Regions from separate parts of the Bacillus sp. AP8 genome, predicted to be linked through region 1. Evidence: riboswitches for the same ligand, from Rfam matches in the RefSeq annotation. Region 1 holds a riboswitch; each other region holds the start of a gene.
What was found. A riboswitch is a leader RNA that binds a small molecule or an ion and turns the genes downstream of it on or off. The one in region 1 is predicted to bind thiamine pyrophosphate.
Positions count from the first base shown of each region.

Region 2: it holds a riboswitch for thiamine pyrophosphate, as region 1 does, so the genes downstream of both, thiT (energy-coupled thiamine transporter ThiT) here and thiM (hydroxyethylthiazole kinase) in region 1, are expected to answer to the same signal.
Region 3: it holds a riboswitch for thiamine pyrophosphate, as region 1 does, so the genes downstream of both, BN349_RS19565 (thiamine phosphate synthase) here and thiM (hydroxyethylthiazole kinase) in region 1, are expected to answer to the same signal.

Region 1 covers NZ_CAPG01000036.1:133,556-138,001, reverse strand. The annotation lists gene BN349_RS09890 (MBL fold metallo-hydrolase) at 53-1,015, shown strand; TPP riboswitch at 1,083-1,193, shown strand; TPP riboswitch at 1,491-1,601, shown strand; gene thiM (hydroxyethylthiazole kinase) at 1,680-2,504, shown strand; gene thiE (thiamine phosphate synthase) at 2,491-3,132, shown strand; gene BN349_RS09875 (HAD family hydrolase) at 3,129-3,773, shown strand; gene thiD (bifunctional hydroxymethylpyrimidine kinase/phosphomethylpyrimidine kinase) at 3,770-4,446, shown strand, end outside.
Region 2 covers NZ_CAPG01000003.1:116,430-120,875, forward strand. The annotation lists gene BN349_RS00700 (YitT family protein) at 1-388, shown strand, start outside; gene BN349_RS00705 (ATP-binding protein) at 617-1,753, opposite strand; TPP riboswitch at 2,099-2,199, shown strand; gene thiT (energy-coupled thiamine transporter ThiT) at 2,310-2,888, shown strand; gene BN349_RS00720 (hypothetical protein) at 3,180-3,470, opposite strand; gene BN349_RS00725 (hypothetical protein) at 3,732-4,016, opposite strand.
Region 3 covers NZ_CAPG01000082.1:10,332-14,777, forward strand. The annotation lists gene BN349_RS19550 (ThiF family adenylyltransferase) at 1-286, opposite strand, end outside; gene BN349_RS19555 (thiazole synthase) at 283-1,050, opposite strand; gene thiS (sulfur carrier protein ThiS) at 1,055-1,258, opposite strand; gene BN349_RS19565 (thiamine phosphate synthase) at 1,440-2,042, opposite strand; TPP riboswitch at 2,131-2,241, opposite strand; gene BN349_RS19570 (FtsX-like permease family protein) at 2,651-2,893, opposite strand; gene BN349_RS19575 (DUF2325 domain-containing protein) at 3,104-3,391, shown strand; gene BN349_RS19580 (alpha/beta hydrolase) at 3,418-4,203, shown strand.

The DNA of each region.
Region 1 (4,446 bases):
ATATAAAATGAATGATTGTTCATAAATTTCAAAATAAATTAGGTGAATAACAATGACGTTATGGAAAAATGATATCGCTAAAATAACTATTCCAACCCCGTTCCCTGTTGGTGATGTTAATGCATTTGTAATAAAAGGAGACGCGCTTACACTAGTGGATGCTGGTCCTAAAACCGAAGAAACTCATCAAGCCATTCAAGCTGGATTGAAGGATTTGCGTCTTGATATGAAGGATATTGACCAAATCATTATTACACATCATCATCCAGATCATGTTGGGGGAGTGGATTTCTTTGAGGAAGGTACTCCTATTTTGGGACATGAGAATAATAAATTTTGGCTAAACCCAGATGAAGCAATTTTTCATTATTATGAAGGTTTTTATCTCGATTTAGCAAAAGAATTAGGCATCCCATCTGAGTTTCATAAATATGTAGGCACAATGAAAAGTGGTTTAAAATATAGCTGCAATAGAAGTTTGGATATCTCAATTAAAGAAGGTGACACGGTACCTGGTTTGAATGATTGGGTTGTATATGAAACACCAGGTCATGCGGAAAGTCATATATCATTATATAGAGAAAGTGACGGTGCGTTTATTGGAGGAGATTTACTATTACAAAAGGTATCTCCAAATCCATTAATAGAGCCTCCTATGAAAGAAGGAGACGATCGTCCCAAATCACAATTATTATTAAATCATTCTTTGAATAGATTATTAGAAATGCCAATCCAAACAGTATTTGCAGGGCACGGTGATGAAATTCATCAGCCTAATGATCTAATACATAAGCGCTTGGCTGCTCAACATGAAAGGGCAATGAAGGTGAGAGAGTTATTGAAACAAGAACCGGCTACTGTTTTACAAATCTGTATGAAGCTATTTCCAGGTATATACCAAAAGCAAATTGGGTTAACATTGTCAGAAACATTAGCTCAATTTGATTATTTACTTGATTTAGATGAAATTAGAGGAGAAGAAACAAAGAATGGAATTGTATATTCTGTTAAGTGAAAGTTTTGCAAAAATTAATTACCACAAATGATGTTAGTATGATAGAATGATGTCAAGTTTAATAGAGCAACATTGATAGGGGAGCTTGCACGAGCAGGCTGAGAGTAAGCAAAATGTAGCTTTGACCCTTTAACCTGATTTGGATAATGCCAACGTAGGGAATTTTTATATTAGTATCTAAAAGATGCGATATACCCTATTGGTATATCGTTTTTTGTTTTTGCTGTTTTCTATAAAGTATAGTTTTACCAGTATTAAAGATCGATTCGAGCGTAAGGAATGAGTCTCTTTTGGAAGCAGTGGGGTAGGAGAGGACCAGCTGTGTTATGGATAAGGGAGGATGCTCGCCGATGCTTCGTGTAAAGCGAGTTTTCTAGAGTGAAAATCTATTCCACCTATACTCACCACTTGTTGGGTAAAAGGTGGTAATCGAGACTTGTCGATGGGGAGTATCGAGTAACAAAGCTTAGAAGTAAATAAATTTTTGGGGGGCTTGCACAAGCAGGCTGAGAGTAAGTGAAATGTAACTTTGACCCTTTAACCTGATTTGGGTAATGCCAACGTAGGGAATTGTATTTGGTTATTCTTATGCGATATACCCATTTGGTGTATCGCATTTTCTTTTTTAGAAAATAAAAATTTTTATCGAATGGAGGAGACTAGAATGTTTGAATCAATCCTGGAAAAAGTGAGAGAAACAACCCCTTTAGTACATAATATTACCAACTATGTAACAGTAAATGATGTAGCTAATGTAATATTGGCCTGTGGTGGTTCTCCAATTATGGCGGATGATGTAGCTGAGGTAGAGGATATTACCAGCATTTGTAATAGCTTGGTAATTAATGTTGGTACATTAAATGAAAGAACGGTTCAATCTATGATTTTAGCAGGAAAAAAAGCAAATGAACTTGGGCATCCAGTTATTCTTGATCCTGTAGGAGCAGGGGCATCAAAGCTTCGAACTGCGACTGTATTTAAATTGTTGGAAGAAGTACGCTTTTCTGTTATTCGCGGTAATATTTCTGAAATGAAAACAGTATTTGAAGGAAGCGGTACAACAATGGGAGTCGATGCATCTGCAACAGATAAAGTAACAACTGAAACACTCGAGGAAGCCATTTTATTTGCTCAACAATTGAGTGAGAAAACAGGAGCAGTGATTGCTATCACTGGTGAAATTGATTTAATAGCAACCAACTCGAAGACGAATATAGTCCATAATGGTCATCCTATGATGTCAAAAATTACAGGAAGTGGATGTATGCTTACAGCCATTATTGGTGCATATTGTGGAGCGAATCCCGATCGTTTATTAGAAAGTACCACAGCGGCTGTTTGTGCCATTGGATTAAGTGGTGAGCTTGCCTATCACAAAATGCTTCAATCTGATGGGGGAACGTCCACATTTAGAATGCATTTAATTGACTATATGAGTAAGATGAATTCTACAAAGTTGAGTGAGGGGATAAAAATTGAAAGTAGATAAATCTTCATTGCTACTTTATGCTGTTACAGATCGACATTGGGTGAAGGAAAGCTCTTTAGTACAACAAGTTGAAGCAGCTCTTAAGGGAGGCATTACCTTTTTGCAACTACGTGAAAAAAATCTGTCCAATGAAGCTTTTTTAGAAGAAGCTTTACAAATTAAGCAGTTAACGGATAAATATGACATTCCTTTTGTTATCAATGATAATGTTGATGTTGCACTTGCTTGTGATGCGGATGGTGTTCATATAGGTCAAGACGATTTACCTGTAAATATAGTTAGAGAAAAAATAGGACCTAATAAAATTTTAGGTGTATCTGCTCATACAGTTGAAGAAGCAAAAAGAGCTGAGGATAATGGAGCAGATTATTTAGGAGTAGGTGCTGTTTTTAACACGGCAACCAAGCTTGATGCCAACACTGTATCCTTTCAAACATTAAAAGATATTTGTGAAAGAGCTACGATCCCTATAGTAGCAATAGGTGGTATTAATGAAGAAAATATGACGAAGTTAGGTGGAACTGGTATTGATGGTGTTGCTGTTGTTTCAGCTATTTTTGGAGCAGATGAAATAGATAAAGCTAGTCAACACTTGTTAGCTTTGTCAAAGCGAATGGTGAATGAATGAAAAAATATGCCATATTTGATCTTGATGGAACTTTAATAGATTCTATGAATGTATGGGACATGGCTGTATGTACCTTTTTGCGAAATAAAGGAATTATTATGCCAAATGAATTAATAACGGTATTAAATAAAAAAAGCTTTGAGCAAGGTGCAAACTACTTAATTCAACAGTTCACTTTAGATTTGACAACAGAAGAAGTAATGGCTGAAATTCATGATTTCATAATTCATCAATATATGAATGAAGTCCAGTTAAAACCTTTCGTCCTCGAATTTTTAGAGAATGTAGAAAATCAAAACATAAAGATGTGTATTGTTACTGCATCGGAAAAGAAATTGGCAGAATTAGTTCTAAAAAGATTAAAGGTTCTGGATTATTTTGATTTTATTCTTACATGCGGAGAAGTTGGTTATGGAAAAGATACACCCGATATTTTTTATTTAGCTGCTCAAAAATGGGAGGCTAATATCTCTGAAATTATGGTCTTTGAAGATTCGCTTCATGCTATCCAAACAACAAAAGCAGCGGGTTTCTATACCATAGCTGTTTACGATCGTTCAGCAGATAAGGATAACAAAATGATTCAACAATTAAGCGATAAATATATCAGTAGCTTTGAAGAATGGAGGGATGCAGAATGAAGAAGGTATTAAGTATAGCCGGATCAGATTGTAGTGGAGGAGCAGGAATTCAAGCAGATATAAAAACTATAACAGCTCATAACATGTACGCCATGAGTGCGATTACGGCTTTAACTGCACAGAATACGACTGGTGTATATGCTGTTCAAGAAGCAACACCTGAATTTGTAGGTCAACAATTAGATTGTATTATGAAAGATATTTTTCCTGATAGTGTGAAGATCGGCATGGTTTCCTCTCCAGACATTATTCAAGTGATCGTTGATAAATTAATCGATTATCGTCCCAATCATATTGTTGTCGATCCCGTTATGATTTCTACTAGTGGTAGCAAACTATTAAATGAAGATGCCATGGACATGCTTATTACGAAATTAATACCATTAGCTAGCTTAATTACACCAAATATACCTGAGGCTGAATGTCTAAGTGGTATGGTTATACATAATAAAGAAGATATGCAAAAAGTAGCTCTTAACATTGCAGAGAATTATAAGGGGCATATCTTAATCAAAGGTGGTCATCTAGAGGAAACGGCAGATGACTTACTATACAGTGATGGCCAATTTACTTGGTTTCCTAGCGTGAAAATTGATAATTCGAATACGCATGGTACAGGTTGCACACTATCTTCTGCCATCGCTTGCCACTTAGCAGATGGTTGTGATATGAA
Region 2 (4,446 bases), on a different contig from region 1:
TGTGAATATTTTTATTCTTGGCAGTGCAGGATTTGTATATGGTTGGAATCGAGCTATGTATTCACTAATTGCTTATTTTGTAGCTTCCAAAACAATTGATATCGTACTTCAAGGATTAGACGAATCGAAATCTGCTTGGATTATCAGTGAAAAATATTTAGATATTGGTGAAGCTCTATTAGCTCGTCTTGGCCGTGGAGTTACTTACTTAACGGGTGAAGGAGCATATACTGGTGAAGAGAAGAAGGTAATTTTTTGCGTTATAACTCGTTTAGAAGAGTCTAAACTAAAATCGATTGTCGAAGAAATCGATCCTGAAGCGTTTCTTGCAGTGGGTAATGTTGCGGAAGTTAGAGGTGGAAGATTTAAAAAGAAATCTGTTCACTAAAAAAAGACAGCTTCGATGCTTTATCTAGCTTGTTTTTAAAATATATTATGTTTTTATGTGTATTAAGCTGATTTAACATGTTTTTGCTTATTATGAAAAATTTAGATAAATGATACAAAGTAAGAGGGTATTCACCCAAATCATGCCTTTTGGGATACCCTCTCTCGTTTTGTTCTTTAGTTATGTATTATGAAAAATTCCGATTATATATTTACATATATGGTTATGTTATTCAGTTAACAAAGTTGCCGGCACTGTGATTGGAAGTGAAATCGTAAAGGCCGTGATTTTTGCTGTTGAAATACATGATAGCGCTCCTCGATGCTTTTCAATGATTTCTTTACACACAAAAAGACCTAATCCAGTGCCATTCTTCTTTGTTGTCGTAAATGGTTTGAAAATATCCTTCAATAAATCATCTTTTATTTGAGGACCGTTGTTTGATATAGTTAGTTCAATAAAATTCCTGTCTTTTTTAGAGGTTGATACAACGATTGTAGGATTTTTAACATGTGCGATTACATCTAACGCATTTAATATGATGTTCAATAATACTTGACGAATTTCGTCTAGATAGCCAAGTATAAAAATGTCCTCTTCTAAAAAGGTGTCCACCTTAACATTCGTATCGACAATACTTGGGTAGAGAAAAGTAATCACTTCTTCAATTAACTGATTTAAAGAAAAAATAACTGGGTTTATATCAATTTGTTCTTTTCTCGATAAAAGTAAGAATTGGGAAATCCTTGAGTTTAGCTGCTCTAGTTCATTAGCTATGATATCCAAATATTTCAAATCAGAATTTTCGGCTTTTAGAAGTTGGATAAATCCTTTAATCGATGTTAGAGGGTTTCGAAATTCATGGACGAAGCTAGATGTGATTTGACCCAACATAGTTAATCTTTCTCGATGGGTCTCAGATATCTTCTCATTCTCTTTATCTTTTAGTTCATTTGTTAATTCGATAAAAATGGTAATGGTATTATATAAGAACAAATCCAGTAAATAATTAACTTTTTCCTTTGCCATGGATTTATTATCAATGCTTTCATCACATTGACTAATAAGTGCAAATAAATTTAACCTTATGATAGAAATATCTTCTAGAAATTCTTTTAGTTCTTCTCCATCTTCAAATCTTCCATTGGCAACTTTTTTAGAAAGCGCTTTAATCTTTAAAGAGTGATCGACATTGGGATGCTCTAAAATGTTTTTGTACAATTGAAATAATAAGTGAAGATGTTTGAACACTTTGTTTTTTCTATGATGATTGTGGCTTCTGTTAATTTTTTGCTTCCATGAAACTAGAATTTCTTCTTCCCGCATGTTTAACAAATGAATAATAGGATTTCTTTCCTTGCTCATATTAGCAGTGTCCACCTCCATTATTTAAAATGAAATAACGGCAAAATGTTTAAATTTTCTAAATATAGCATATGTAAGGTTGTTATAGGGAAAAAATGTTTTGTTAAAAGATTGACATAAGTTTAGTTATTTTACTAATACATCATCATTTATTAATTCTACACATTTATGTTTTTTCCTTTTTTTAGTAGGGTTATATTCTTTTTATTCTGTTTTTTTTTATTTATTTTTCTATATTATAGTAGAAGTTAGTATATAGTATAGGTTTCTGACATGACTATTTATATCAAAAGGTAGTTGAAAAATTGTGGAATTAGATGTACATTATTATTACTGAAAAGAATAAATTACCACAAGGGGAGCTAATGGCTGAGAGTGAACGTTGGAGTTCTGACCCTATGAACCTGTTAGTTAATGCTAGCGTAGGGATGTGATTATGGATAAAGCAATGTGGGATCCATTTACACCCTCATTGTTTTTTTACGTTTTACAAAGTAAAAACATGAGGAACATATAACTCTCAATCTTTAACTCCTCAATGGAAGAGGAGGAAAAAATGAATAAGAAAACATTATTTTTAGTGGAAATTGCTGTTTTTGCAGCGCTAGCCTTGTTATTGGATATGGTCTCTAATTTTGTATTTTCAAGAATTTGGCCGCAAGGTGGTTCCGTTTCAATCGCAATGGTTCCTGTATTTTTAATGGCATTTCGATGGGGATTAAAAGGTGGATTATTGACAGGCTTTTTATTAGGACTGCTACAGGTTGCGTTAGGAATGACTTATATTATCCATCCACTTCAAGGCTTTATTGATTATTTCTTAGCATTTACGGTTGTAGGATTAGCGGGAATTTTTGCAAAAGGAGTTACGGAAGGATTTGCAAATGGCCACAGAGGAAAAGCTATTACGAATATTATTTTGGGAGTTTTTGTTGGAAGCTTTTTAAGATTTTTATGTCATTTTGCAACTGGAATTATCTATTTCTCATCAAGTGATTTAAAAGGTTTCTCGATTGCAACTTTCTCGGCTGTATATAATGGAACGTATATGCTACCAAGTTTTATATTATGCTCTGTTGTAGTAGTCACTTTATATACGACTGCATCTCGCGTTCTAGTAAAAAAAATGGCATAAGCTTCATTTTCGAATGATATCATGTAAGTTTGATTCATTCTAAGATATTCAATTATATCGATGACCAATAAATATAGATGTTAAAATGTCCAATGATAAAACTAAGTACGCCTCAGTTTGTACTATATACCTATGTATATTCTTAAAAAGGGTTAATCTGATGTCAATACGATTCAATCGTTTTTGACATAGATTGCCCTTTTTCCGTTATTCATTTTTTGTAAGAATGATGGCTCTTTTTATTTTTAAATCGTAATAATATAAATCAAATTGGTCCTTACCATCTTTTTCCTAGCTATTTTCAACGATGTAGTACACTTTTGAATTGTCTTGCAAAAAAGCAGGGTTAAATGCCCTTTTTTTATGCTCTGTTAGTTGTAGTTCTTCTTGTTTATCTCTATCAAATAAAAATATATCATAGTAAAAGGTACCTTTCGTTTCGGGATTAGATAATGAATCAAATGCAACTAGTCTTTCATCTGAAGATATTGTAAAGTCAGAGATATCTCTTTCTGGTTGCGAAAAACTTTCAAGATTAGCGGGATTATCATATGGAATTTTAACAAATGCCCCTGGTGACATTATATATAGGTTTGTTTGATTTTTCGATTTTATTTTAGCTCCAGCACTTTAGCTCCTCTAGGTCATAAGCCAATCCGTATAGAAGGAGGAAGAGTAAACTGTCTATACTCGATTATGCTATTCGAGGCTGACCAAGGTACTGGAACTTATTCCTAGAATAGCCAGTTTACGATAAACCCAATGACAACTATTGCTCCAATAAGCGTTAAAATGGTTCGTATCACAAAGATCTCCCCTTGTCCGATTTATTTTTCGTAAGAATTAATTTGAAATAGCTGCTTGATTTTTTAATAGTGGCTTTAGAGTCTGTTTAAATTCTTGTGCTTTTTCACCTTCGAAAATCATTTTTATGGGTGATTTCAAGTCAATAAGAAGCATATATGTGATGAATTTGGAGAATTTTGATAAAGAGATTGAGATTAAGTTATTATGCTGAATAAGAAAAACATTACCTTCCCATTGTTTCACTTTTTTATAAAGAGCGATCATTGTTTCAACAGATAGATGCCTTTTTAAAGTTAAATTAGTAGATAATATAGATTGCATATATAAAACTCCTTTTTGAATAGTTGTGTATGTCTTAAAAGTTTAATACCCAGCATGATTAGTTTGAAACTTATAGATAGTGCAAATGGTATTATTGAACTATTGATGAGTGATTTTTCCTAGCAATGCTTGAAGTGGATAGTTTCCGGTGTTTATTTGTTTTTTTCTTGTTAAATGAAAGCTATTGACATTCATTTACAATGAGGTTATATTGGTAAAAAATGTATTCACGATACCACGAAAAGGAAATGGAGGGCTGATGAAAATGAAAAGAATTTTTATTTTTATTAAACATATAACAATTGAAGAATTGCAGCCCGCTCAAGTAATGTAATCTATTCCTTTATACATGGAGAAATTGTGCGCGTGCTGCTTATATAAATCGGTATGCGCTTTTATATGTTACATCCATTAAAGCTTTCGTATACTA
Region 3 (4,446 bases), on a different contig from region 1:
TATCAATTTCGCTATTTATACTTTGCAATCGTTCCTTAGCAGCTATCACTTTTGGAAGCTTATTAACTGCATCTCTTTCTGTATATAATTGCTGTCTTTGCAAATTACTCCATTCTACATAATCACGGTCGACAATGGTTATTTTACCTGCACCAGCTCTTGTTAACATTTCGGCACTTGCTGAACCAAGTGCTCCAGCTCCTATAATTAAAACATGTGCTTCTTGTATTTGCTTTTGACCAATCCTACCTATAAATCGTTCTTGCTTAGCGTAACGATTTATCAAGATGTCACCATTCCTGTTATAGGGCTACTTGCTTCCCCATAGTTTTTCTCTGGTATTCTTCCTGCTTCGAAACCTAATTGTCCTGCCTCGATTGCTAGTTTCATAGCGATAGCCATTTTTATAGGGTCTTTCGCATTCGCGACAGCTGTATTCAATAAGACCCCATCGGCTCCTAATTCCATAGCGAATGCAGCATCTTTAGGTGAACCGATACCAGCATCAACAATGACTGGAACAGAAGATTGTTCAATGATGAATTGTAAATTTAATGGATTCATTAGACCTTTACCCGAACCTATTGGGGAGGCACCAGGCATAATAGCATGTACTCCAAGTTGTTCAAGTCGCTTCGCTAAGACAACATCATCCGATGTATAGGGAAGAACTATAAAACCTTCTTCTAGTAGCATTTCTGATGCTTTTAACGTTTCTATAGGATCAGGTAAAAGGGAGCGATCACAGCCGATTACTTCTACTTTTATCATATCGCATAAACCAGAAGCTTTAGCTAATTTAGCTATTCTTACTGCTTCTTCAGCGGTCTTTGCTCCGGCAGTGTTAGGCAATAATTTGTATTTAGTCAAATCTAAGTGTTCCAAAAAATTGGGCTGACTTTCTTCAAAGATTTTCATTCTTCGCACGGCGAATGTTAAAATTTCAGCACCAGATACGGCAACTGCTTCTTTTTGAATTTCAAATGATGGATATTTACCTGTGCCAAGTAAAAGTCTTGATTGAAATGAATGATGGGCTATTTTTAACATATAATCATCCTCCTCCTACAAAATGAACAATTTCTACAGTATCACGTTCGTTAAGCGTGACAGAATCATAGGCTTCTTTGGTTACAATTTCTTTATTTAACTCTACAATGACAATTCGATTTTCTAGTTGATAATGCTGTAATAGATGTTGGACTGAGAGTACTTCTTGAGGTAATTCTGCTATTTTTCCATTTAGAGTGATATACATCATTTCACCTCCTTTTATCAGAGAAAGTTTCTTGAAAAGCTTCTAGCAAATCTTTTATCGGATAAGTTGCTGTAGAATGATGCGGATTATATAATGCTTGACTGAAAAATAGAATTCTTTCAGACTGTTAATGTATAAGGGACTTTATGCTAATTACAAAAATTCCAAAATTCATTATCTCTTATATGTTGTCTTTACACTTTTTATAATAAAGACTAGTGGAATCTGTTGGACTTGATGCTGAAAAAATTCCTGACATGACAGCTATTCCGTTCGCTCGAATACGCTGTAATTGATGTATGCGTTCTGGTGTAATACCACCAATAGCAAAAACGGGAATGGATAGATTCTCTTTTATTTGACGAAGAGTTTCTAATCCATTAGGAGTTTTCCCTTGTTTGCTCTTTGTTTCAAAGCAATGACCATATAAAACATAGTCAGCACCATCTGCTTCAGCTTCTGTGGCTTCTTTGAAAGTATGAACAGATTGCCCTACAGTGAAATGAGGACATTTTTGCTTTACTTTTTTGACTGGTAGTCCATATGAAGGTAAATGAATATTTGGAATATCCATTAGTAAGGAAACATCTAATCTATTATTCATGACGATTTTTTCTTTTGGGAGGTTTCCCATTATTAAAAGCTCTAATAACTTAAGAAGTTGCTTAGTCGTTTTGGATTTTTCTCGAATGTGTATAAAGTCAATTCGATCTTTTATTTGTAAAATGATTGATGATAGTTCATGTACAGAATGCTTGTCATCGGTTATGGCAATTAATTTCATAATGCTTGCTCCTATTCATTTCATAATAAAAAACCACTTCCAAATAAGTAGGAAAGTGGTTGTGCGAATTAGTCCTTAAATAAGTCCAAAAAAGCCTTAAGCACTTCCCTACGCAGGTACGAACCTGTTCAGGTTTTGAGGGTTTGCAAGTAAACTACTTTATTCTCAGCCCTTATCAAGGGATCCCCTAGTGTAAATATATGGTTGTTTCGAGTTATTAATTAAAATAGCATGTATTTGGAAGATGTGCAAGTAGATTTTGGAAATTAAATGGTATTTATTGAGTATTAGGCTATAGTTAGAAATGCGAGTTTCTGCATAGAAGTTTATAAGATGAATAAATAAAAGCTTTAGAAGTAGAGTAATCCTTGTATCTAAAGCTTTAAATAGATTATTCAGTAATCAAATTGTGAGCTGAAATATGCTTAATTCGTCCAGTGACCAACATAGATACAATTTAAGCCAATACTATAATACCAATACTATAATACCAATACATAAGGCAATCATGAACGGAATATTGACTGAGAAGACTGAATTAAATATGCCCATTTCAGAGAATAGGATGGAAGGAATGGAATTAGAAAATAGAGTACCAAAAACTCCTCCTATAAAACTCCCACGATGACAACAGGTAAAAAGCTCAAGGTGATTTGTGTTATGAGTTGGAAAGTAGTGTAACCAAGCGCTTTTAAAATACCCAATTCTCTTTTGTGTTTAATAATCATTGTTTTAATGATAAGGTATAAGATTAAGCTAACAGCAAGTACGGTCATAATGACAACAAGTATCATTACATAAGAAATTGATTTTATTGTAGAGCCCATTTGACTTTGAAAAGCGGCTTCCATATCATCCTAATAATCGACATATCCGAAGCTTCAATGTGCGATTATAAATGAAGCACATATATATATATATGGATTCTAAAAATTTTTTATTTTAATTCATACTTGATTTATATGAATTATATGATTAATATGGAATTATAACATGATATCTTACTTTGAATAGGCAACTAGAAAATATCTAACAGTCTTTGAAAAGGAGAACTCATAATCATGCAATCTTTATTAGTTGTAGGTGGAGATTATTTAGGTAAAATAACTGAAAATTTGTGCAATGAAGGTTTTACAGAAATCATTCATATAAATGGAAGAAAAACTCAGATGGTTCGAAAGGAAATACCTTCTAATATTGATTTAATTTTAGTTTTAACAGACTATATCAACCATAATTTATCAACCAATATTAAAAAAAGAGCGAATGAACAGTCTATTCCTATTTTTTATTCAAAACGGTCTTGGAGCGCTATTCATAATGAATTACAGAAAATCAAGAGGAGCTAAATTTAAATGGTAAGGGGATGAGCGATATGAGAGAAAACTTTGATGTAATAAAGGGAGCAGAGCCATTTTTTCATCCGGGTAATGAGATAGGTGTTCTCATTTCACATGGCTTCATGGGTACTCCACAAAGTGTACAATATGTGGGAGAAAGCTTGGCGCAATATGGCTATACAGTACTTGCCCCTAGATTAAAGGGACATGGTACACATTATTTAGATTTAGAAAAATGTACTCATGAAGATTGGTTCAACGAGCTAGAAAAGGGCTATTTTCAATTGAAGCAAACATGTGAAAATATTTATATTTTGGGGCAATCAATGGGAGGAGCTCTAGCGTTATGTCTAGCAAGTAAACACAAAGATATTAGTGGAATTATAGTTATTAATGCTGCTTTATCTGTACCTACCTATGATTATTTGAGAGAAAGAACCAGTCCTAGATATATAATTGAAGGGGAACCTGATATTAAGGCAGCAAATGTTTACGAAATAACCTATTCAAAAGTACCCATAAAAGCGGTTCATGAACTACAAAAAATAATGGATATATCAAAAAAAGTAATACCAACGGTGCATTGTCCAGTTTTAGGAATAAAATCTGCAATAGATCATGTTGCGCCACCTGAAAATACTGATTTTATTCTTCAAAATATCAGTTCTTTACAGAAGAAATTAAAAATATTACAGAACTCTTATCATGTGGCTTCCATGGACCATGATAAACTGAAAATAGTAGAATATAGTCAACAATTTATTGAAGAACTAGAAGGAAAAGCAAGCAAAAGAAGTAATCGATGGATGGAAAGTGTTTGAGATAGAAATATAAGTATAAACATATAAAAAGGAACCTCTAGAAAAGGGATATTTTATTACTTTTCAGAGGTTCCTTTTTATATGATCTGCATTTTTATGGATACGATTTATGTGAGTGCTCTGACTTTCTAAAAAAGCTGATTTTTCATGCTTTGTTTTATTTTCCTTTTTGGTTAATAGAAGGAGTGGTTTGGAAATAACTTAAAATGTAAGAGGGTGTCCATCACTTGTTACTCATTGGAC